DNA from 2 places in the Thauera butanivorans genome. Region 1 is predicted to be linked to the other one. Evidence: riboswitches for the same ligand, from Rfam matches in the RefSeq annotation. Region 1 holds a riboswitch; the other holds the start of a gene.
What was found. A riboswitch is a leader RNA that binds a small molecule or an ion and turns the genes downstream of it on or off. The one in region 1 is predicted to bind thiamine pyrophosphate.

Region 1 (11,021 bases):
GATAGTGCGACATGGCAGTGTGCTCCTTCACTTCAGGTTGCGCAGGGCGCGCTGGCAGATGCGATGAGTGGCTGCGGTGGGATGGCCTTGCAGCCATTGCGCGCATAGCTCGCGCACCCAGCCGGGACGATCCTTGCCAGCGTCGTTGAGCCAGTTGGCCACCGAGTCCTGCACATAGATGGATAGGTCGCCACGCAACGGCGAGAGAATGGGCAACGCCCGTTCCGGTTGCCGCTTGAGCGCGGCAATGTGGGCGCACCACACGCCGCGCGGTCGCAAGGCTTCGCTGGCGAAGCGGCGCAAGCGTTCGGAGGGTTCTGTCGTCCACTTCGTCAAATGCGCGATGGCATCATCCAGTTCCTCGGCCAAGTGGGGCCGAACGGCCATCCAGGCCCATTCGCGCACGCCGAAATGCGTGTCATCGGCCAAGGGGCGGATGGCGGCTAACCGGCTCGGCAGCGCCAGTCCCGGTTGTGCGCCAATCATGAAGCAGGCCCAGCCACGTACGGTGTCCGAAGCATGGCCTTGGCATTGTGCGATGCCATCGTTGCCCAATTCCTCCAGCAGTGCGGCTCCGACGCCGGCCATGCGCTTGAGAATGCCAAGCTGGCAGGCGGTATCCGTGCGCCTCAAAACTTGCTGGGACAGTTGCGGGAAGACCGTACGCAGAAGCCGGGCCTGGTCGAGTGCCAGTCCCTCGGCCAATGTGGCGCTTTGCAGTTCGCCGCGCGACAGGGCATCCAGCACGTCGGCAGGAATATCGGCGGCGCGGGTTGCGCCTTTGCGTGGTGCCGTCGCGTTCATTGGGGCATTCCCCGCCAGGACGTGCCGATGTTCTCCGCAACCTTGTCGAGCAAGCAGGCCAGTTGCTCGCGTTCCGAGGGGGACAGATTGCCGAACAGGCCGGCGATCCAGCGGCCGTGCTGGTCGAAGACCTTCTTGGCGGTCTGTTTGCCTTTGCGGGTCAGTCGGATGCGCAAGGCGCGGCGATCACTGGCGTCGGCGCGGCGTTCGATCAGGGCTTCGCGTTCCAGGCCGTCGAGCAGGCCCGTAACGGTTGCGCGGGTGACGCCTGCCTGTTCGGCCAACGCGTTCGGGGCCAGCCCTTCGCTGGCAGCATCGAGTAGAAAGAGCAGGACGAAGCGGCCTTCGGAGAGACCATGTGGGGCCAGCAGCGCCGCGCAATCGCGGTCGATCGCCGATGCCAGGGACAGGGTTTGGAAGCATAGGCGGATGCCTGCCACGTCGGGGAGTTGCCGCCGCTGCGCTTCCTGCAGCAGCGCCTGGTACTTCTGTTCCAAGACCATGATTGATGTTGCCATATAGTATGGCGGCTAATTATATATGGCGTATCGGAAATCGTACAGGGCGTGCCGGCACCACGCGCCGCCGGGCTTTCGGGCTTCGCCCCGTGCCGTAACAGTTGCGTGAACACCATTCGCATTTGCAAGGAAGGGACATCAGAGGTCATGAACTCACCGTATTTTCCAAGAGTCCCCGGGTTGAAATTCTGCTGTCCTAGAAATCTGAATGATGCTGAGGATGGGTGCAGAAACCAAATTCTCAGCCATATCACTTGTACGATTCGTACTGCTCATACCATTCTTTTATGGTTCTGGAACGATGCCCCAGAATTTTTCGTGGTGGGTGCGCCCGACCGTCTTCCCGCGCGGCTGTACCGAAGGGGTGAGAATTTGGATATGTTGTAATTATCGAAGGTTGGGCGTCCTCGGCTGTGCGCCGGTCATTGGCGCGTACCGTCACTCGCTGACGCGCCCCTCTGGCAAGACGACCCACTCCGCATCCTCGAACTCGCCGACGACGCGTACGTCGACGAACTCGGCCTGTTCCTTGATGATGCGCTTGGCGTCGTGTGACGGACTTCCCTCCATTGCGTCCCGCATGGCCTTCGATTCCCAGCTTGCGATCGCGAGGAGTACGTCTGGAGCGCCGATCTTGCGATGCAGCCGCGTACCGCGGGCGCCCGGCGCACGCTGGATGATTTCACTCGCGCGGACCCACGCATCTGCATACGCTTCTGCCGTGTAGCCGGGTTTGATGTGAATCTCGAACACGAAAATCATCGCCTGCCTCTCTACTGATCCGATGCAGCATGAACGTGCCAATCATACGTAGTGCTGTTCGACGCCAGACCTGTCTGAGCCAAAACGGCAATGCCCCCTTTGTCCAGGATGGAGCAGGCCGCCAGGCGGTTGAAGGAGTGGGGATTCCAGATGCGCGCGCTGAAGCGATGTTGCTTCAGACACGGGATATCCAGACACTGGACTTTCATTCCACCCACCGATGCGGACCCATGCGTGGCTAGTCGGGAATGTCGGGCTCGACGAGCGTGGCAAGCTGCAGCAGGGATTCCTGCCAGCCGAGGTAGCACATCTCGGCCGGGATGAGCTCGGGAATGCCGGCCTGCTCGATGCTGACCTCGGTCCCGCAGGATACCGCGCGCAGCTTCACGGTCACCCGCATTTCGCCGGGCAGGCCGGGATCGTCGAAGCGGTCGGTGTATTCGACGAATTCGCCGGGGACCAGCTTCAGGTACTCGCCGCCGAATGAATGGCTGTGGCCGGTCGAGAAGTTCTCGAACGACATCTTGAAGCTGCCGCCGACCTTGCCATCGAATTGATGGACGTGGCAGACGAAGCCGTAGGGTGGCAGCCACTTGGCCAGGGCCGCGCCGTGCGTGAAGGCGCGGTACACCTTGTCGGGCGTGGTGCGCAGGACGCGGTGGAGGTGGACGGTTCCGGTGCTCATGTTCGTGTCTCCTTCTGGCTCATTGCATGGAATGCAGGCCGATGCAGTTGCCCTCGGTATCCACCACCAGTGCGCAGAAGCCGTAGGGGCCGATGGCGAACTTGGGCTTGTGTACCTGGCCGCCGGCGGCTTCGACGCGCGACTGTTCGACGGCGCAGTCTTCGCAGCCGAAGTAAACCAGCGTGCCCCCGCCGCCGGACGAGACCTCGTCCATGCGGACCAGCATGCCGCCAGTACCGGGGGCATCCATGTCCATGGGAAAGCTCAGCATTTCCATGCCGCCGGTTTCGCACTCGGGCGCGGCCGGCTTAGATGCGGCCTGTTCAGGCGCAGCCAGCGGCTCCAGCGTGCACTGGAACACCGTTTCGTAGAATTTGCGCGCACGCGCCATGTCCTGAACGTAAATCTCGAACCAGACAACGGGATTGGCTTTCATGGGGAGCTCCGGTCGGTTGGGGGGAGGATACGGAGGCGCCGGCTGAGCACTCGCCGGAGCTTGCCTGCGCGGTAGCGGCGTCGAGTTTTTTCAACTCGTTCATGGTCTCGGGCGCCAAACCACAGGCAAACCTGGATGTGAGAGGCGAGGCGGGCGCGGGTGGTGACGGCTGTAGTGTGGACGGCGTTCACATCCTAGGATTTCAAATGGACAGTGTCCACATTGCAGATCCATGGGGCTGTAAGTTTATGTTTGCCAATATCCATTGGCCTGTTCGAGTCCCGGAAACAGCGTTTGTTCAGCATGTCGCCGGCACCATGCGGTAACATGGTTCCCGCTCCGGGGTGCACGCCAGTGCTGAGATCCATACCCGAGAACTTGAACCGGATCATGCCGGCGGAAGAAGAGCTTGGCCCTGACAGACCGTGCATTGATATGGCGGGCTCGGGGCACTTCGGAGCATCACGTCCCCGCTCTCGAAGGAAATTCCATGGACAAGGCCGCTTCGTTGCTTGCAGACCTGCTTGCTTTCATCGCGATGGATGGCTGCACCGACAAACAGTTCGACCAACTCGCGCTGCGGCTGTTTGCCTACCAGTACGAAAACAACGCGCTGTTCCGCAGCTTCTGCCAGCGGCGCGGCGCCACGCTGCGCAAGGTGAAGACCTGGAGCGACATCCCGGCCGTGCCAATCGATGCGTTCAAGGCCATGGAGCTGCGCAGCGAACCGGCCTTGCCAACCGAGCGCGTGTTCATGACCAGCGGCACCACGGGCCGCGCGGCGCGCGGGCGGCATTTCCATCCCAGGCTGGATGTCTATGACCTGTCGATGACGCGCAACTTCGCGCGGCGTTTCATGAGCGGGGCGCAGCGTCTGTCCATGGGCATCCTGTTTCCCGACGAGCAGGCCATGCCCAATTCCTCGCTCGCGCATTACCTGGCGCTGGCCAGATCCGAATTCGGCGCCGCGGACAGCCGTTGTTTCCTGACGCCCGAGGGCCTGGATCTGCCGGGCCTGTGCGCCGCGCTGGAGCAGGCCGAGCGGACGGGACGAGCCTATGCGCTGTTGGGCGCCAGTTTCAGCCTGGTGCATGTGATGGATGCGCTGCGCGAGCAGGGGCGCGGTTTCCGGCTGCCTGCCGGCAGCCGCATCCTCGACACGGGCGGCTACAAGGGCCAGTCGCGCGAGCTGCCGCTGGAAGATTTCTACGCCGGGCTGGAAGAGCTGCTCGGCGTGCCGCGCACGCACTGCATCAACATGTACGGCATGACGGAACTGAGCACGCAGTTCTACGACGACGGCAATGCCGTGCTGCCCTCGGTCAAGTCGGGGCCGCACTGGATCCGCTCGCGCCTGGTCGAGCCCGTCACGGGCCGCAGCGTGGCGCCTGGCGAGCGTGGCATCCTCGTGCACTGCGATCTGGCCAACTACAACTCGGTCACGACCATCCTGACCGAGGACGTGGGGCAATGGGCCGAGGGCGGCTTCCTGCTGCTGGGGCGCGCCGAGGGCGCGGTGGCCAAGGGCTGCTCGCTGGCCGTCGAGGAATTCGTGAAGGCGGCGGCCGCATGAAGGTGGAGCGGATCACGGCGGGCCATCTGCCTGGCCTGCGCGACGACGAGGTGCAGTGGCACGTGCTGCCTTTCGAGCGCGATGGTTTGCGGCTCGAAGTCTCCGTGCCCATGCTGACGGCCGCGCAGATGCAGGCACTGGCACAGCGCGTGCGCGGGGCGGCGGACCGGCATCTGAGGACGATGCCGGTGGCCGAAATCATCGACGTGATCGATCGCGCGATCGCCCGTCTGCTGGACCGCAACGATCCGTTCCGCCGCGAGGCCGAGGCCTGGCTGCCCGTGGTCAGCGGCTACGACGCGGACATGCTGCGGCTGGGGCTGACGGGCTACTTCAAGACCTTCCGCGCGCCACAGCTGCGCCGCTTCGTGGCCGAGGATTTCGCCAACCCCGCCGTCCTCGACGGTTTCCAGCCCGCGCCCAAGGGCGGCGCGGTGCGCGCCTTCGGTCCCGATCTGCTCGTGCATGTCTGGGCCGGCAACGTGCCTGCGCTGTCGCTGTGGAGCCTGGTCTGCGGCCTGCTGGTCAAGGCCCCCGGCATCGGCAAGCTGGCGAGTGCCGAGCCGCTGTTCGCGGGCTGGTTCGCGCGGCTGCTGGCCGAGGTGCATCCGCCGCTGGCCGATTGCCTGGCCGTGGTGTGGTGGCGTGGCGCCGGGGGCGAGGAAGTCGATGCGCTCTACGCCCAGGCCGACACGGTGCTGGCCTATGGCGGCAACGACACGCTGGCCGCGCTGCACCAGCGCCTGCCGATGACCGCGCGCTTTCTGCCGCACGGCCACAAGCTGGGCTTCGGCCTGGTCGGCGCAGCGGCGCTCGATGCGCTCAAGGCGCCCGCCGTCGCGCGGCTGGCGGCCTGGGACGTGATGCGCTACGACCAGCAGGGCTGCTACTCGCCCCATGTGTTCTATGTGGAGCGCGGCGCGCCGGTGCCGCCACGCGCCTTCGCCGACTACCTCGCGGCCGAGCTGGCGAATCTGCAGCAGCGCTTTGCACGCCGGCCCCTGGATCTGGCGGAAGGCGCCGCCGTCGCCAAATGGCAGCAGGCCGTGGAGTGGGGCAGCGACGATCAGGTGCTGATCGGGCCTGTGGATGCGCCCTGGAGCGTGGCCTACGGCGACAGCCTGCAAGCGCTGGCGCCGACTGCGCTGTACCGCACGATAACCGTGGTCGGCGTGGATCGCCTCGATGAGGTGGTGCCGGTGGTCGCAAAGCAGCGCGCGTTCCTGCAGACCGCCGGCATCGCGGCCTCGCCCGAGGAGCTGTACCGGCTGGCCGGTCTGCTGGGCGCGGCCGGCGTCACGCGCATCAGCGCCATCGGCGCCATGAGCATGCCCGAGGCCGGCTGGCATCACGATGGGCGCTTCAACCTGATCGACCTGGTGCGCATGACCGAGATCGAACAATCGGCCGAGGCGGCGGCGCAGCCCTTCGCCCCGTATGCGGACTGAAGGCGCGACCGTGGCGTTTCTGGACATCGAGAAGGTGGTGTTCACCTATCCCGGTCGCGCCCCGGTGGTCGACGGTGTGGACTGGCGCATGCAGGCCGGCGAGTTCCACTGCCTGCTGGGCCGCAGCGGCTGCGGCAAGACCACGCTGCTCAAGCTGGCTGCGGGCCTGCTGAAGCCGCAGTCGGGGCGCATCGTGCTGCGCGGCGGCGAACTGGCCGCACCCGGGCCGCAGGTGGGCTTCATGTTCCAGGCGCCCACGCTGCTGGATTGGTTGAGTGCGCTGGACAACGTGCTGCTGCCCGTATCGCTGCAACGCCGGCCCACGCCGCAGGATGCGCAGCGCGCGCTGCGATTGCTGGACCAACTGGGGCTCGCCAGTCATGCGCAGCATCACCCGCGCCAGCTTTCGGGGGGCCAGCAAAGCCGGGTGGCGCTTGCGCGGGCGCTGGTCCTCGAACCGCCGTTGCTGCTGCTCGACGAACCGTTTGCGGCGCTGGACGCGATCACGCGCGCCGAACTGCAGGACGATCTGCTGCGCACCTGCCGCGAGCGCGGCACGACGGTGCTGTTCGTCACCCACGACATCAACGAGGCCGTCTACCTGGGCGACCGCATCGCGCTGATGCATGGCGGGCGCATCGTGGAAAACTGGACGATCACGCTGCCCGCGCCGCGCACGCAGGCCATGCGCCACGGCCCGGCTTTCAACGACTACTGCGCCCGCGTGCGCGCTGCCATGGACGGGGCCGGCACATGAACCCGACGCCGATGCAGGCACGGCTGATGGCGGCCGCACTGTTCCTGGTCCTGCTGGGCCTGTGGGAGCTGGTGGTGCGGCAATGGGGGCTGTCGGCGCTGGTGCTGCCCGCGCCGTCGGCGGTGGTCCAGGCCTTGTGGTCGGGCCTGGCTTCGGGCTATTTCTGGCCGCACGTCCGGGCGACGCTGCAGGCCCTGTTCCTCGGGCTGGCGGCCGGCAGCATCGTGGGGCTGCTCGCGGGCATGGCGCTGGCCGAATCCGAATTGCTGGAGCGCGTGCTCAAGCCCTATGTGGTGGTCAGCCAGGTCGTGCCCAAGCTGGCGCTGGCGCCGCTGTTCGTGCTGTGGTTCGGCTTCGGCATGCTGCCCACGGTGCTGATCACGGCGCTGATCTGCTTCTTTCCGCTGATGGAGAACACGCTGACCGGCCTGCGCCAGACCGATGCCCAGCGGCTGCAGCTGTTTCGCATGCTGGGCGCCACGCGCTTGCAGACACTGCTGCGGCTGAAGCTGCCCATGGGCCTGCCCGCCATCCTTGCGGGGCTGCGCGTGGCCGTGGTGCTGGCGCTGGTCGGCGTCGTCGTGGCCGAGTTCATGGGTTCGAGCCAAGGCCTGGGCGCCGTGGTCATCGCCGCCCAGGGCATGATGGACACCACCCTGATGTTCGCGGCGCTGGTGCTCATCGCCGTCATCGGCCTGCTGCTGTACCAGGGCTGCCTTCTGTTGGAGCGCAGGCTGCTGCGTGCCCACGCCTTTCCCGCTTCGTCCCTGTCCGCTTCGTCCCCTCCGCGTTCGCGCGGCAACTCCTGACTGCCACGGGCAACTGCCATGCATACACCGGTCCAGCTTCCGTTCATCTCCCGCCGCCGCCTGCTCGGCGCCACTGCAGGCCTCGCCGGCCTGATGCTTGCCGGCGTCGGCTCGGCGGCTCCGGTCCAGGGCAGGATCCGCCTGGCGGGCTGGAGCAAGCCCATCAGCGAGATCACCAACATCCTCGCCGAGCCCGAGCACGGCTTTTTCAAGGCCCGGGGCGTGGAACTGGCCTACCTGCCCGGCGCGGGCGGCGGCGACGCCATCCGCAACCTGCTCAGCGGCCAGGCCGACGTGGCCTTCACCGACCCCGGGTCGTTGTTCATGGCGCTGGACAAGGGCGAGAAGCTGGTCGCCATCTACGATATCTATCCGCAGAACGTGTTCAACGTGGTCTCGCTCAAGTCGGCAGGCATCCGCAAGCCGGCCGACCTCAAGGGCAAGAAGATCGGCGTCTACAGCCTGTCCAGCGGCACACGCCTGAACCTGCTGGTGATGCTGCACCAGGCTGGCCTCGAGGAGTCGGACGTGAGCATCGTCGTCACCGGCCTGCTGAACTTCGCGCCGCTGATGCAGGGCCAGGTCGATGCCACGGCCGCCACCGACACGGGCCTGGCCGTGGGCCTGCGCAGGGGGCTGGCCGAGGTCGACGTGATGCACGTGCGCGACCATCTGAACATCTCCAGCGACATGTTCGTGGTGCGCGAGGGCACGCTGCGCCAGCAGCCGGATCTGCTCAAGGCCTTCCTGAAAGGCTACCGCGACAGCGCCGCCTGGATGATCGCCAACCCCGAGGAGGCCGCGACGCTGGCCGGCAAGTACGCCATCGACGGCACGCAGCGCGACATCAACCTCGACGTGATCCGCCTGCGCAACGCGGCCTCGCTGCCGACAGTGGAGGGCAAGGGCCTGGGCAGCTTCGACCTGGAGGCGCTGCAAAAGGGGGCCGACGCCTATCGTGCGCTCGGCCTGGTGCAGCGCCGGATCGAGGTGGCGGAAGTGGTCGATACCAGCCTGCTGCCGGAGGCCTGAGATGGACCAGCCATCTGGACTGAGCCTGCGCGGCAAGGTGGTGCTGGTCACGGGAGCGGGCCGCGGCATAGGCGCGGCCATCGCCACCGCGTTCGCGCGCGAGGGGGCGACGGTGGCCGTCAACTACCTGGCCAACGAGGAGGCGGCAGCCCGGACCGTGGCGGCCTGCCAGGCCGCCGGCGGCGACGCCTGGGCGGTCAAGGCCGACGTCGGCTCGGAGTCCGCCGTACAGGCCATGGCCGAAGACATCGCACGCGAGGCCGGGGGGATCGATGTCGTGGTCAACAACGCCTTCAAGCCCTATGCCTTCGACCCTGAGCGCCGCAGCCGCTTCGACGACCTGGACTGGCGCGATTACCAGGCCCAGTTCGACGGCGCCGTGGGCGCAGCCTTCAAGGTCTGCCGCGCGGTGCTGCCGCTGATGCGCCGGCGCGCGCGGGGCAGCATCGTCAATATCGTCACCAACCTCGTCGAGCACCCGGTCGTGCCTTACCATGACTACACCACGGCCAAGGCCTCGCTGGTGGCCTTCAGCCGCAATCTGGCCGGCGAGCTGGGGCCCGTGGGCATCCGCGTCAACTGCGTGGCGCCGGGCCTGGTCTATCCTACTCAGGGCACGCAGAATACCCGGGAGTCGTTTCGCGAGTCGCTGATGGCAGCCACGCCGCTGAAGCGCCTGGCGCGGCCCGAGGATGTCGCCGGGCCGGTGCTGTTCCTGGCCTCGGAACTCAGCAGCTTCATGACGGGACAGGTGCTGTTCGTGGATGGCGGCCTGGTGATGCGGTGACTCTTCAGGAGCCAAAGGCCATGACCTACCTGCTTGCTCTCGACCAGGGAACCTCCAGCTCGCGCGGCATCGTCTTCGACGAACGCGGCCATATCGTCGCCCAGGCGCAGCAGGAGCTGCCGCAGATCTATCCGCGCCCCGGCTGGGTGGAACACGACCCGATGGAAATCTGGCGTACCCAGCTCGCCACCGCGCAGCAGGCGCTGCGGCTGGCCGGTATCGGCGCCAGGGACGTGCGCGCCCTGGGCATCACCAACCAGCGCGAGACCACGGTGCTGTGGAACCGCAGGACCGGCCGGCCGGTGCACCACGCCATCGTCTGGCAGGACAGGCGCTCCGAGCCGATCTGCACCGCCTTGCGCGAACAGGGCTGCGCCGAGCTCATCCAGCAGAAGACCGGCTTGCTGATCGATGCCTACTTCTCGGCCACCAAATTGCAATGGCTGCTGGACGAGCTGCCCGGCGCGCGTGCGGCGGCCGAGCGCGGCGAGCTCGCCTTCGGCACCGTCGATAGCTGGCTGATCTGGCAGCTCACCGGCGGGCGCCGCCACGTGACGGACGTCAGCAACGCCAGCCGCACGATGCTGTTCGACGTGCGCAGCAACCAGTGGGACGACGAACTGCTCGCACTGCTGCGCATTCCGCGTGCGCTGATGCCCGAGGTGCTGCCCTCCAGCAGCGATTTCGGCCGGACCGTGCCCGAACTGCTCGGCGATGCGATCGCCATCGGCGGCGTGGCGGGCGACCAGCAGAGCGCGTTGTTCGGCCAGGCCTGCTTCACCGCCGGCATGGCCAAGAACACCTACGGCACGGGCTGCTTCATGCTCATGCACACGGGCGGCAGCTTCCAGCGCAGCGAGAACGGTCTGCTGAGCACCAGCGCCGCGCAAACCGGCAGAACACCCGAGTACGCGATGGAAGGCAGCGTGTTCGTCGGTGGCGCCGTGGTGCAGTGGCTGCGCGACGGGCTGCGTGCCATCTCGGCCAGCAGCGAGGTGCAGTCGCTCGCCGAAAGCGTGCCCGACTCGGGCGGCGTGATGATGGTGCCGGCCTTCACCGGCCTGGGCGCGCCGTACTGGAAGCCCGAGGCGCGCGGCACCATCACGGGCCTGACCCGCGGCACCACGCTGGCCCACGTTGCCCGTGCGGCGCTCGAATCCATTGCCTACCAGAGCGCGGCCTTGCTGCAGGCCATGAGCCGCGATGCCGTGGCCCAGGGCGGCAGCCCGGTCAGTGAGCTGCGTGTCGATGGCGGCGCCTGCGTGAACGATCTGCTGATGCAGTTCCAGGCCGACCTGCTCGGCATTCCCGTGGTGCGCCCGGCGGTGGTGGAGACGACGGCGCTGGGCGCGGCTTATCTCGCGGGGCTTTCCAGTGGCGTGTACGCGGGCACGGCAGAACTGTCCGAAC
Region 2 (11,021 bases), 900 kb from region 1:
GTCCGCGCCGAACGCCTGAAACGTACGGTATTCGAACGCCGGCGGGCGGATGACCGTCCGATTTCCGTACGGCCGTCCGCCCGCCGCAGGGTGTTCCCGCCGTCCATCGGGCTTGCGCCGTCCGCTCCTGCGGCTTGAGATGCCCGAACTGCTGGGCTTCCGCGCGTGTTGCCGGGGGAGATCGCCCGGCACATGGCTCCTGGCATCTGGTTTGCTATGCTTCAGCACGAGCCGCGCGCCGCCGCCGGTACGGTTGCGGCGCGGCTCATCGCGTCGTCGTCCGACGACTCCGACGGCAAGACCCGGAACCGGGGCGGCAGAATCCACAAGGGGCCCATCCCTCTGGCCGCATACAGCGGCCCGCCGCGTCGCGTTTCGCGAGGAGGAGACATTGAACTCATTGCGCATGCCCGACGGGCAGAAGTTTTCCGATCCCTGTAATGATGCTGATGTCATGGATGCGTGGGAGCGCTTCCTCAGCGGTAGCGCCGTGCCCTCCGATGCGCTGCGCAGCCTGGTCGACGGCTCCTGGCAGCGCTGCCAGCGGCACAACGTCGATCCGGACAAGTCCTGTGCGCCGCCGCCGGTGGCGGAGTCCGCGCTGGCCTCGCTCTGCCAGCGCCACAGCGGGCTGCTGCAGGCAAGCGCGCCGGTGATGGCCTGTGCGCGTGATTTTCTCGCCGAGACCGGTACCGTGATGGCGCTTGCCGATACCAGCTCGACCATCCTGACGATGGAGGGAGACAACCCCACCATGGGTTCGGCCGAATCCATCCACCTGCTGCCCGGCGTGTCGTGGAGCGAGCGTATCTGCGGCACCAACGCCATCGGCACTGCGCTCGCCGTGGGCCAGCCGGTGCAGATCCACTCTGCGGAGCACTACTGTGCGGGCATCAAGCGCTGGACCTGTTCGGCCACCGTGATCCGCCACCCGCAGGACGGCGAGATCCTGGGCGTGGTGGACGTGTCGGGATTGTCCGAGACCTACAGCCGCCAGAGCTTGGCGCTGGTCGTCACCACGGCGAGCCGCATCGAGAGCCGGCTGACCCTGCTCGAAATGGAGCGGCGCTACCACCTGCTGGAGGCCGCGCTGCCGCACTGGGCTGGCGGCACCGACGGCGTCGTGCTGTTCGACCACCGTGGTTATCCGATCAAGGCTAACGAAAACGCGCAGGCGGCGATTGCCGCCTTGGGCGCCGATCTCGATCTTGCCGCGCCGCGGCGGATTCCGGCGCTTGCGCTGGAAGGCGGCGGCCAGGCGCTGCCGGCATGGCTGCAGTCTGCATGGTTGCAGCCGGTGAGCCGCCGTGGCGAACGCCTGGGCACCCTGATGATCGTGCCCTTGCCGCGCCTCGGCCGGGCGCGGGCGGCCGGGCCGATGCGTGAGTTGGCCGGGGAGGCCACCGTGCGCAGCCCGCGCGCGACGGAAACGCCTGCCGGCTTCGGCGGCGTCGTCACGGCCGATGCCGGGCTTCGCGAGGCCCTGCGCAAGGCCAGCCAGCTCGCGCGCTCGCGGGTTCCGGTGCTGCTGCTGGGCGAGACCGGAGCAGGCAAGGAGGAGTTCGCGCAGGGCCTGCACAAGGCCAGCCCTTTCAGCGACGGCCCCTATGTGGCCTTGAACTGCGGCGGCCTGTCGCGCGAGCTGCTGGCAAGCGAACTGTTCGGCTATGTCGACGGCGCGTTCACCGGCGCGCGCAAGGGTGGGCTGGTGGGCAAGATCGAGGCGGCCAACGGCGGCACCCTGTTCCTCGACGAGATCGGCGAGATGCCGCTCGACCTGCAGCCGCATCTGCTGCGCGTGCTGGAACAGGGTGAGATCTACCGCCTGGGCGAGAACGTGCCGCGCAAGGTCACATTCCGCCTGGTCGCGGCGACCCATCGCGATCTGCGCCAGGAAGTGGCGGGCGGCCGCTTCCGCATGGATTTCTACTACCGTGTGGCGGTGACCTCGATCCGCATCCCGGCACTGCGCGAGCGCGGCGGCGACGTGCGCCTGCTTGCTGCCCACTTCGTCGAGTTGTTCCGGGAGCGCCATGGGCTGGGGCCGCGCTGGCTCAGCGAGCCGCTACTCGCCGCGCTGGAGGTCTATGCCTGGCCGGGCAATGTGCGCGAACTGCGCAATGTCATCGAGAGCATGCTGCTGATGAGCGAGAGCGAGGTGCTCGGTATCGAGGCCCTGCCGCCGGAACTGAGGGCTGCCGGCGCCGAGCCGGCCGATGAGCACAGGACATCGTTGCCGGCACCTGCCGTGCGCAGCATCGCCACGGGCGAGGCGGAGCTGATCCGCAGCGCCATCTCCGCTACGCGCGGCAATCTGACGAAAGCGGCGCGCGAACTGGACATCGCGAAGAGCACGCTGTACCAGAAGCTGCGGCAGTACGGCCTGGAAAATGAGGTCAAGCGCGAGCGCGGCCGTTAGCAGACGGGGCCAGCAGGGAGGGTGGGGCGGCATTTGCTCCAGAAGGTGCGGCGCGGCAAAGGGGGCGCAGCCCCCTTTGCCGTTGACGGCTGGACCTTGCGGGTTCGGCCGCCGCGTTCAGACGTTCCGGTAAACCTCGGCACCGGATTTCACGAACTCCACTGCCTTCACCTCCATGCCTTTCTTCAGTGCGTCGGCTTCGGCGATGCCCTGGGCGGCGGCGAAGTCGCGCACGTCCTGGGTGATCTTCATCGAGCAGAAGTGCGGTCCGCACATCGAGCAGAAGTGGGCGACCTTGGCCGAATCCTTGGGCAGGGTCTCGTCGTGGAATTCACGCGCCTTGTCGGGGTCGAGGCCGAGGTTGAACTGGTCTTCCCAGCGGAACTCGAAGCGTGCCTTGCTCAAGGCGTTGTCGCGGATCTGTGCGCCCGGATGGCCCTTGGCCAGGTCGGCGGCGTGGGCGGCGAGCTTGTAGGTGATGATGCCTTCCTTGACGTCCTGCTTGTTGGGCAGGCCCAGGTGCTCCTTGGGCGTGACGTAGCACAGCATCGCGGTGCCGTACCAGCCGATGGTGGCCGCGCCGATGCCGCTGGTGATGTGGTCGTAGCCCGGCGCGATGTCGGTGGTCAGTGGCCCCAGGGTGTAGAAGGGCGCTTCGTGGCACTGTTCGAGCTGCAGGTCCATGTTCTCGCGGATCAGGTGCAGCGGCACGTGGCCCGGGCCTTCGATCATCACCTGCACGTCGTGCTTCCAGGCGATCTGGGTCAGTTCGCCCAGAGTCTTGAGTTCGCCCAGCTGCGCTTCGTCGTTGGCGTCGTAGATCGAGCCAGGGCGCAGGCCGTCGCCGAGGCTGAAGGCCACATCGTAGGCCTTCATGATCTCGCAGATTTCCTCGAAGCGTTCGTACAGGAAGCTTTCCTTGTGGTGGGCCAGGCACCACTTGGCCATGATCGAGCCGCCGCGGCTGACGATGCCGGTCATGCGGTTGGCGGTCAGCGGCACGTAGCGCAGCCGCACGCCGGCGTGGATGGTGAAGTAGTCCACGCCCTGCTCGGCCTGTTCGATCAGGGTGTCGCGGAAGATTTCCCAGGTGAGTTCCTCGGCCTTGCCGTTGACCTTCTCCAGCGCCTGGTAGATCGGCACGGTGCCGATCGGCACCGGACTGTTGCGGATGATCCATTCGCGCGTTTCGTGGATGTTCTTGCCGGTCGACAGGTCCATCACGGTGTCGCCGCCCCAGCGGATCGCCCAGGTCATCTTGTCGACTTCCTCGCTGATCGAGGAGCCCAGCGCCGAATTGCCGATGTTGGCGTTGATCTTCACCAGGAAGTTGCGGCCGATGATCATCGGTTCGGTTTCGGGGTGGTTGATGTTGTTGGGGATGATGGCGCGGCCGCGGGCGACTTCGTCGCGGACGAACTCGGGCGTGATCTCGGCGACCAGGCTGGCGCCGAAGCTCTGGCCCGGGTGCTGGCGCAGCAGCATCTCGGCCATGCGCTGGCCCTTGGGGCCGGTGGCGCGCAGCAACTCGATGTAGCGGGCGCGGTTCAGGTTCTCGCGGATGGCGATGTATTCCATCTCGGGGGTGATGATGCCGCGGCGGGCGTAGTGCATCTGGGTGACGTTGGCGCCGGCCTTGGCACGCCGCGGCTTGCGGTGCAGGCCAGGAAAGCGCAGTTCGTCGAGCGCCTCGTCGGCGGCGCGCTGGCGGCCGAATTCGGAGGACAGGTCGGGCAGCACTTCGGTGTCGCCGCGCTCCTCGATCCAGTCCTGGCGCAGCGCGGGCAGGCCGGAGCGGATGTCGATCTTCGCGGCCGGGTCGGTATAGGGGCCGGAACAGTCATAGACGAAGATCGGTGGGTTGGGCTCGGCGCCGAAGGAAGCCGGGGTGTCGCTCTGGGTGATCTCGCGCATCGGCACGCGGATGTCCGGGCGCGAACCTTCGACGTAGATCTTGCGCGAGTTGGGCAGCGGTGCAATGGCGGCTTCGTCGACGTGGGCGGATGAGGCGAGGAATTTTTCCGGGGCGTTCATGATGGGTGTCTCCGTGTTGGGTGTTTGAATCGTGTACTGCAGGATGGAACAGGGAAAACAGGCTGCACCGTCAGCGTGGAATGCGGCGATATGGCGATGCGGCGGGGAGGGCAGCGGGCGCGCTGCGGACCTTCTCGGTGTGGGGCGCCGGAGGCGCTCAGTCCGAGCCGTTCCGTGCGCGCCACAGCGCGTGGAAGTGATGGACCGGTCCATGGCCGCTGCCTGCCGCCAACTGGTCTGCATGCGCGATCGCATTCACCAGCCATTGGCGGGCATGGCGTACCGCGGTTTCGACCGGGCGGAAGCCGCCCGCCGTCTGGGGCAGCAGCGCGGCGATGGCCGAGCTCAGCGTGCAGCCGGTACCGTGGGTGTTGCGGGTGTCGATGCGTCGGGCGGGCAGTTCGACCATGCGGTCGCCGTCGAACAGCAGGTCGGTCAACTCGTCGCCCGGCAGGTGGCCGCCCTTCAGCAGCACCCAGCGTTCGGACGACAGCGGCAGCAGTTCGCGCAGGCGCTCGGCGGCGCGGTACATTTCCTTGACCGATTCCGGGGCGCGCTGCTCGAGCAGCACGCCGGCCTCGGGCAGGTTGGGGGTGATCATGAAAGCCTGCGGGAACAGCGCCTCGCGCATCATCGCGATCGCGCTTTTCGCCAGCAGGCTGTCGCCGCTCTTGGCCACCATGACCGGATCGAGCACGACCCTGGCGGCCTGCCAGTGGGCGAGGCGGTCGGCGACAGCGGCGGTGACTTCGGCGCTGCCGAGCATGCCGATCTTGGTGGCATGCAAGCGGACGTCGGCGAACAGGGTGTCGATCTGCAGGCGCAGGAAATCGGTCGGCGGTACATGCACACCGGTCACGGCCTGCGTATTCTGCGCGGTCAGTGCCGCGACCACGCCGCAGCCGTAGGCGCCGAGCGCGGAGAAGGTCTTGATGTCGGCGAAGACGCCTGCACCGCCGGATGGGTCGATGCCGGCGATCGAGACGACGTTCGGAATGTGGGATGGGCTGCTGGCCGCAGCCGCGGATGATGCAGGTGAGTTCATGATTCCGTTTCCCTACGCCGGTGCGAGCCGGATCAGGTTCCAAGGGTGTATCTCAGCCCATGCGCCACGGGCACCCCCAACGAGAGCGGCAGACGATACTGCATGTGCTTGCGTGTGGCAAGGGTCTCAAGATTTCGGCGGCGAAGTCGTTTAGGATCGTACCGATCCGAATCCGGCTGTTTCGATGAAACCGTTCCGTCTCCTTCTGGTGGCTTTGCTGGCCGCCGTGCCCTTGCAGGACGCACTTGCCGCCGACTGGCAACTGGTGCTGAGCGATCGCAGCCGGCGTGTCGAAATCGATCGCGCCAGCATCTTCTCGTCCGACCGCGGCACCAAGGTGTCGTGGGGCAGAGTGGTCCTGGGCAGGGCGGAGGCGGTGTCTTCCGGTTACGCCACGATCAAGGCGCTGAACCGCTATGACTGCCAGAACCGGACTTTCGCCACCGTCAAGCGTGTCTATCTGGACGTCGACGACAACATCGTGCGCGAGGAGCCGGTTGCGGATGCGAAGCCCCTGCAGGTGACGCCGGGTTCGGTGGATGAACGGATGTGGCGCGAAGTGTGCGGCCCGCCATCCTCCGCCGACATCCGGAAGGTGGCGGGCGAGATCCAGAAGCTGGCCGAGAAGGCCGGGCCGCAGACAGTCGCCGCCAAGTCTGCCGAGCGGCCGCAGCCTGCCGGAGAGGCTGCCCGTCCCGGCCCGATCGAGGCGCGCGACGTTTCGGCGCAGCCGCTCCGTGCGATGGATGCGCAGCCACCGCAGGCGTCGATCGTTCCAGGCTTGCCCAGCATCAAACCGGCCAAGCCTGATCCGCAAGCCGTGGAGCGGGAGGCGCCCCGCGCCCCGGAGTCCGCGCCGCAGCGCCAGGCCGGACGTCCCGTGCCTGCAACTGCCGTGCAGAAAGCGAAGCCGGGCGTTGCGCGCAAAGCGTCCGTGAGCGAGGCAGCTAGGCCGGGTTCCACGCCGCCGGCCCGGCCGTCAGCGGGAACGGGGCAGGCGCTCGCGGCGAAGCCGACGGGCGAGGTGGCAGAGGATGATCCGCTGGAGGCGCTGCTGCAGGCCCGGCGCAGCAAAGCGGTGGGGCCGGGCTGGAGCTACGACGGCGACACCGGCCCCGAAGCCTGGGGGCGGCTGCGGCCCGACTGGCGCATCTGCAGCGAGGGGCGGCGCCAGTCGCCGATCGATCTGCGCGAAGGCCTGGCAGTCGATCTGGCTCCGGTCAAGTTCCATTACCACGCCAGCGGCTTCCGCATCAGCGATACGGGCAACACGCTGCAGGTCGATGTCGGCGGCGGCATGGGCATGGAGGTGCGGGGCGTCCGCTACGAACTCGAGCGCTTCACGCTTCACCGCCCGTCGCAGGAGCGCATCGGCGGCATGGCCTACGACATGGCGATGTACCTCGAACATCGCAGCGCCGGCGGCGACATCGCGATGCTGGCCGTGCAACTGACGGTCGGCACGGAGCCCAACGCGCTGCTGCAGACGCTGTGGAACAACCTGCCGCTCGATCGCGGCCGCGAGTACGTGCCCGATGCGGCCATCGATCTGGCCACCTTCGTGCCGTCCGATCCAGCCCATTTCCTTTACCTGGGCTCGTTGCCGACGCCGCCCTGCACCGAGGACGTGGTGTGGGTGGTGATGAAGACGCCGGTGGAGATGAGTGCCGATCAACTCGCCATCTTCAGCCGCCTTTATGCGCGCAATACGCGGCCGATCCAGCCGACCAACGGCCGCCTGGTGCTCGAGTCGCGTTGAGTTCGCGTGCCTGGCATGTGCGGTTTCGCTTGCCGTGCTTCGTCCGCGATCCATTCCCGTCGTGGGGCATCAACTGCGTTAGAATGACGCGGTTTTGCCACAATGGACGGCGTATCGAATCAGCGTCCGCCAAGAGTCCGCCTATTTTCGCCGGGAGCACTTGATGAACTTCGAAAAAGCACGCTTCAACATGGTCGAGCAGCAGATCCGCCCCTGGGAGGTGCTGGATCAGGACGTGCTCGATCTCCTGATGACGGTCAAGCGCGAGGAATTCGTGCCGGCGGAGGCACGTGCGTTGGCATTCGCCGACGTCGAGATCCCGATCGGCTGTGGCCAGGTGATGCTGAAGCCGGTCATCGAAGGCAAGGTGCTGCAGGCGCTGCAACCGGCGAAGTCCGACTCCGCGCTCGAGATCGGCTCCGGCTCCGGCTTCTTCGCCGCCCTGCTGGCCGCGCGCTGCGAATGGGTGCGGACGATGGAAATCGAGCCCGAACTGGTCAGGCTCGCTTCCGCCAACCTGGCGCGCAATGGCGTCGAGAACGTCATCGTCGCCCAGGGCGACGGCATCGACGGCTGGCCCGAGCGTGCGCCCTACGACGTGATCGTCGTTTCGGGCGGCGTGCAGTATGTGCCGCAGGCGCTGCTGGAGCAGCTCAAGGTCGGTGGCCGCCTGTTCGCCTTCGTCGGCGAGGCCCCGGTGATGAAGGCCCGCCTGATCACCTGCGAAGGTGAAGGGCGCTTCCGCACCGAAGACATCTTCGAAACCGTCGTGCCGATGCTGCAGAACGCATCGCGCCGCGACAGCTTCAGCTTCTGAGCTGCCGCCGATGCGACAGATCGGCCCGCGCGACCTGGCGGAGCGCCTGAATGATGCATCCCGGGAAGCGCCGCTACTGCTCGACGTGCGCGAGCCCTGGGAGTTCGAACTGTGCCGCGTCGCCGGTTCAGTGCCGATGCCGATGGGCAGCGTGCCCGCGCGTCTTGCCGAACTGGATCGTGAGCGCGAGACGATCGTGATCTGCCACCACGGCGGGCGCAGCGCTCAGGTGTGCATGTTCCTCGAACACCAGGGCTTCACCAGGGTCATCAACCTGGCAGGCGGCGTTGCCGGCTGGGCGGCACAGGTCGATCCGGGCATGCCGCGATACTGAGCGGCAGCCTGTCTCCGGAGGCTCGAGTGAATCGCATCTTGGCAATCTGTCTGTCCGCGCTGTTTTCAGGTGGCGCCCTGGCGGCCGATCTGATGCAGATGTATCAGGAGGCGCTGGCGAACGACGCGAAATTCTCCGCTGCTCGCGCGCAGTTCGAGGCAGGGCAGGAAAGGGTGGCACAGGGGCGCGCCGGCCTGTTGCCGCAGATCGGCCTCAATGCCGATGCAAGCTGGAACGACAGCGAGATCGAGGCCCGCGCCGGCAGGACGTCCGGCGACTACGACAGTCGTGGCTACGGCGTCCAGCTCACCCAGCCATTGTTCCGCTGGCAGAACTGGGTGCAGTTCAAGCAGGGCGAACTGCAGACCGCGCTTGCCGGCGCCCAGTTCGATGCGCAGCGGCAGGAACTGGTGCTGCGCGTCGCCGAAGCCTATTTCGACGTGCTCAACGCCCAGGATGCGGTGGAAGCGGTGAGCCAGCTGCGCACCGCGGCGGGTGAGCAGCTGGAACTGGCCAGGACCAGCTTCGAAGTCGGTACGGTGACGATCACCGATGTGCATGAGGCGCAGTCGCGCTTCGATCTCGCCTCGGCGCAGGAAATCGCTGCGCAGAACCAGCTCGAAGTGGCGCGCCAGGTGTTGGCGCAGATCATCGGCAGGCAGCCCGACACGCTTGCCGGTCTGCGCGAAGGCGTCGCGCTGCAGCGGCCGCAGCCGGACAGCATCGCCGATTGGGTGAATGCCGCCGAGGCGGGCAACTTGGGCGTGCAGGCGCAGCAACTGGTGCGCGAGATTGCCGCGCGCGAAGTCGAGCATGCCCGGGCCGGGCATCTGCCCACGGTGGATCTGATCGCCTCGCATGGCGTGATCCATCGGCCGCAACTGGCGACCGATCGCAATGAAAGCACGACCATCGGCGTGCAGCTCAACATGCCGCTGTATGCGGGCGGGCGCGTGTCTTCGGTGACGCGCGAGGCCGCTGCGCTGCGCATGAAGGCCGATGCCGACCTGGAGGATGCCCGCCGCAGCGCAGCCCTGGCGGCCCGCCAGTCCTGGCTCGGCGTCACCAGCGGCATGGCCGAGGTGAGGGCGCTGGAGGCCGCCAGGATTTCGTCGGCATCGGCGCTCGAAGCCAACAAGCTCGGCTACGAAGTCGGTGTGCGCATCAACATCGACGTGCTGAACGCCCAGACCCAGCTTGCCGATACGCTGCAGCGCTTGTCGCGGGCGCGCTACGACACGCTGCTGGCGCAACTGCGGCTGAAGGCGGCGGCCGGCACGCTTGGCGAGGACGACGTCCGCGCCATCAACGCCCTGCTGGCGCCTTGAGCGCCGCCATTCAGGCTTTCAATCCTTCGAGCATTTCCAGCGTGCGCGCGGTCGCGCTGCGGTCGGCTGCGGCGAAAGCCTTGCCGGCAACGGCCATGGCATGGCGCGAGGCTTCGTCGTCCAGCAGTGCAAGCCCCATGCGGATGCCGTCATCCGCATCCGTGGCGCGCTGCGCCGCGCCCGCGCGGATCGCCTGTTCGGCGGCAGCGGCGAAATTGAAAGTGTGCGGGCCGACGACGACCGGCGTGCCCACGGCGCAGGCCTCGATCAGGTTCTGGCCGCCGAAGGGCAGCCAACTGCCGCCGATCAGCGCCACGTCGGCTGCCGCGTAATAGACGAACATTTCGCCCATCGAGTCGCCCAGCCAGACGCGGGTGTCGCCGGCGACCGGCGCGTCGTCCGAGCGTCGCTGCAGCTTCAGGCCGTGGCGGGCCACCAGCCGTGCCGCGTCGTCGAAACGCTGCGGGTGGCGTGGCACGAGCACGAGCAGCACGTCGGGCGGGGCGAGGCGGGCGAAGGCGCCGAGCAGCAGTTCTTCCTCGCCGTCGCGGGTGCTGGCGGCGAGCAGCACGGGCCGGTTGCCGATGCGCGTGCGGAAAAGCTTGGTGCGAGCGCTGATATCCTCGGGCGGGGTGATGTCGAACTTGATGTTGCCGGTGACCAGCACGCGGCGGGCGCCGAGCGCGGACAGGCGCGCCGCATCGGCTGCGGTCTGGGCGCCGATCGCGCTCAGTGCGCCCATCGTCAGCGCGCTCAGTGCCGGCAGGCGGGCGTAGCGCTTCGCCGAGCGTTCCGAAAGCCGGGCGTTGGCGAGCATCACCGGGATCCTGCGCTGCCGGCAGGCGGCGAGCAGGTTGGGCCACAGCTCGGTTTCCATGATCACGCCGAACTGGGGGCGGAAGTGGCGCAGGAAGGCGTGCGCGAAGCAGCCGAGGTCATAAGGCAGGTAGCAGCGCAGCACGCGCGCATTGCCGTTGAACAGGCTCTGCGAGGTTTCGCGCCCGGTCGGCGTCATGTGGGTGAGCAGGATGCTGTGCTCGGGCCAGCGCCGCAGCAATGCCTTGACCAGCGGTTCGGCGGCACGGGTCTCGCCGACCGACACTGCGTGCACCCAGATGACCTGGGTCGGCGCCCGCACCGCGTAGCGGCCGAAGCGCTCGCGGAGGTGCCTGAGATAGCCCGGCTGGCGCCGTCCGCGCCAGACGAGGCGCAACAGCACGAGAGGCAGGGCAAGAATCCACAGCAGCGTGTAGGGGAGGCGGGTCAGCATCGAATCGGGTGATGA

Region 2: it holds a riboswitch for thiamine pyrophosphate, as region 1 does, so the genes downstream of both, thiD (bifunctional hydroxymethylpyrimidine kinase/phosphomethylpyrimidine kinase) here and ACNQFN_RS13565 (hypothetical protein) in region 1, are expected to answer to the same signal.

Annotation. Positions count from the first base shown of each region.
Region 1 covers NZ_CP183038.1:2,794,829-2,805,849, reverse strand. Annotated here, with positions in the region: gene ACNQFN_RS13595 (DUF6616 family protein) at 1-13, opposite strand, end outside; gene ACNQFN_RS13590 (HEAT repeat domain-containing protein) at 28-804, opposite strand; gene ACNQFN_RS13585 (MarR family winged helix-turn-helix transcriptional regulator) at 801-1,322, opposite strand; gene ACNQFN_RS13580 (antibiotic biosynthesis monooxygenase family protein) at 1,761-2,084, opposite strand; gene ACNQFN_RS13575 (SRPBCC family protein) at 2,323-2,769, opposite strand; gene ACNQFN_RS13570 (VOC family protein) at 2,789-3,205, opposite strand; TPP riboswitch at 3,536-3,627, shown strand; gene ACNQFN_RS13565 (hypothetical protein) at 3,696-4,778, shown strand; gene ACNQFN_RS13560 (acyl-CoA reductase) at 4,775-6,226, shown strand; gene ACNQFN_RS13555 (ABC transporter ATP-binding protein) at 6,237-6,983, shown strand; gene ACNQFN_RS13550 (ABC transporter permease) at 6,980-7,792, shown strand; gene ACNQFN_RS13545 (ABC transporter substrate-binding protein) at 7,811-8,824, shown strand; gene ACNQFN_RS13540 (SDR family oxidoreductase) at 8,826-9,611, shown strand; gene glpK (glycerol kinase GlpK) at 9,632-11,021, shown strand, end outside.
Region 2 covers NZ_CP183038.1:3,699,213-3,710,233, reverse strand. Annotated here, with positions in the region: gene ACNQFN_RS17950 (AMP-binding protein) at 1-19, shown strand, start outside; gene ACNQFN_RS17945 (sigma-54-dependent Fis family transcriptional regulator) at 455-2,419, shown strand; gene thiC (phosphomethylpyrimidine synthase ThiC) at 2,537-4,453, opposite strand; gene thiD (bifunctional hydroxymethylpyrimidine kinase/phosphomethylpyrimidine kinase) at 4,611-5,498, opposite strand; TPP riboswitch at 5,491-5,586, opposite strand; gene ACNQFN_RS17930 (surface-adhesin E family protein) at 5,683-7,257, shown strand; gene ACNQFN_RS17925 (protein-L-isoaspartate O-methyltransferase family protein) at 7,421-8,074, shown strand; gene ACNQFN_RS17920 (rhodanese-like domain-containing protein) at 8,085-8,408, shown strand; gene ACNQFN_RS17915 (TolC family outer membrane protein) at 8,435-9,736, shown strand; gene waaA (lipid IV(A) 3-deoxy-D-manno-octulosonic acid transferase) at 9,747-11,006, opposite strand.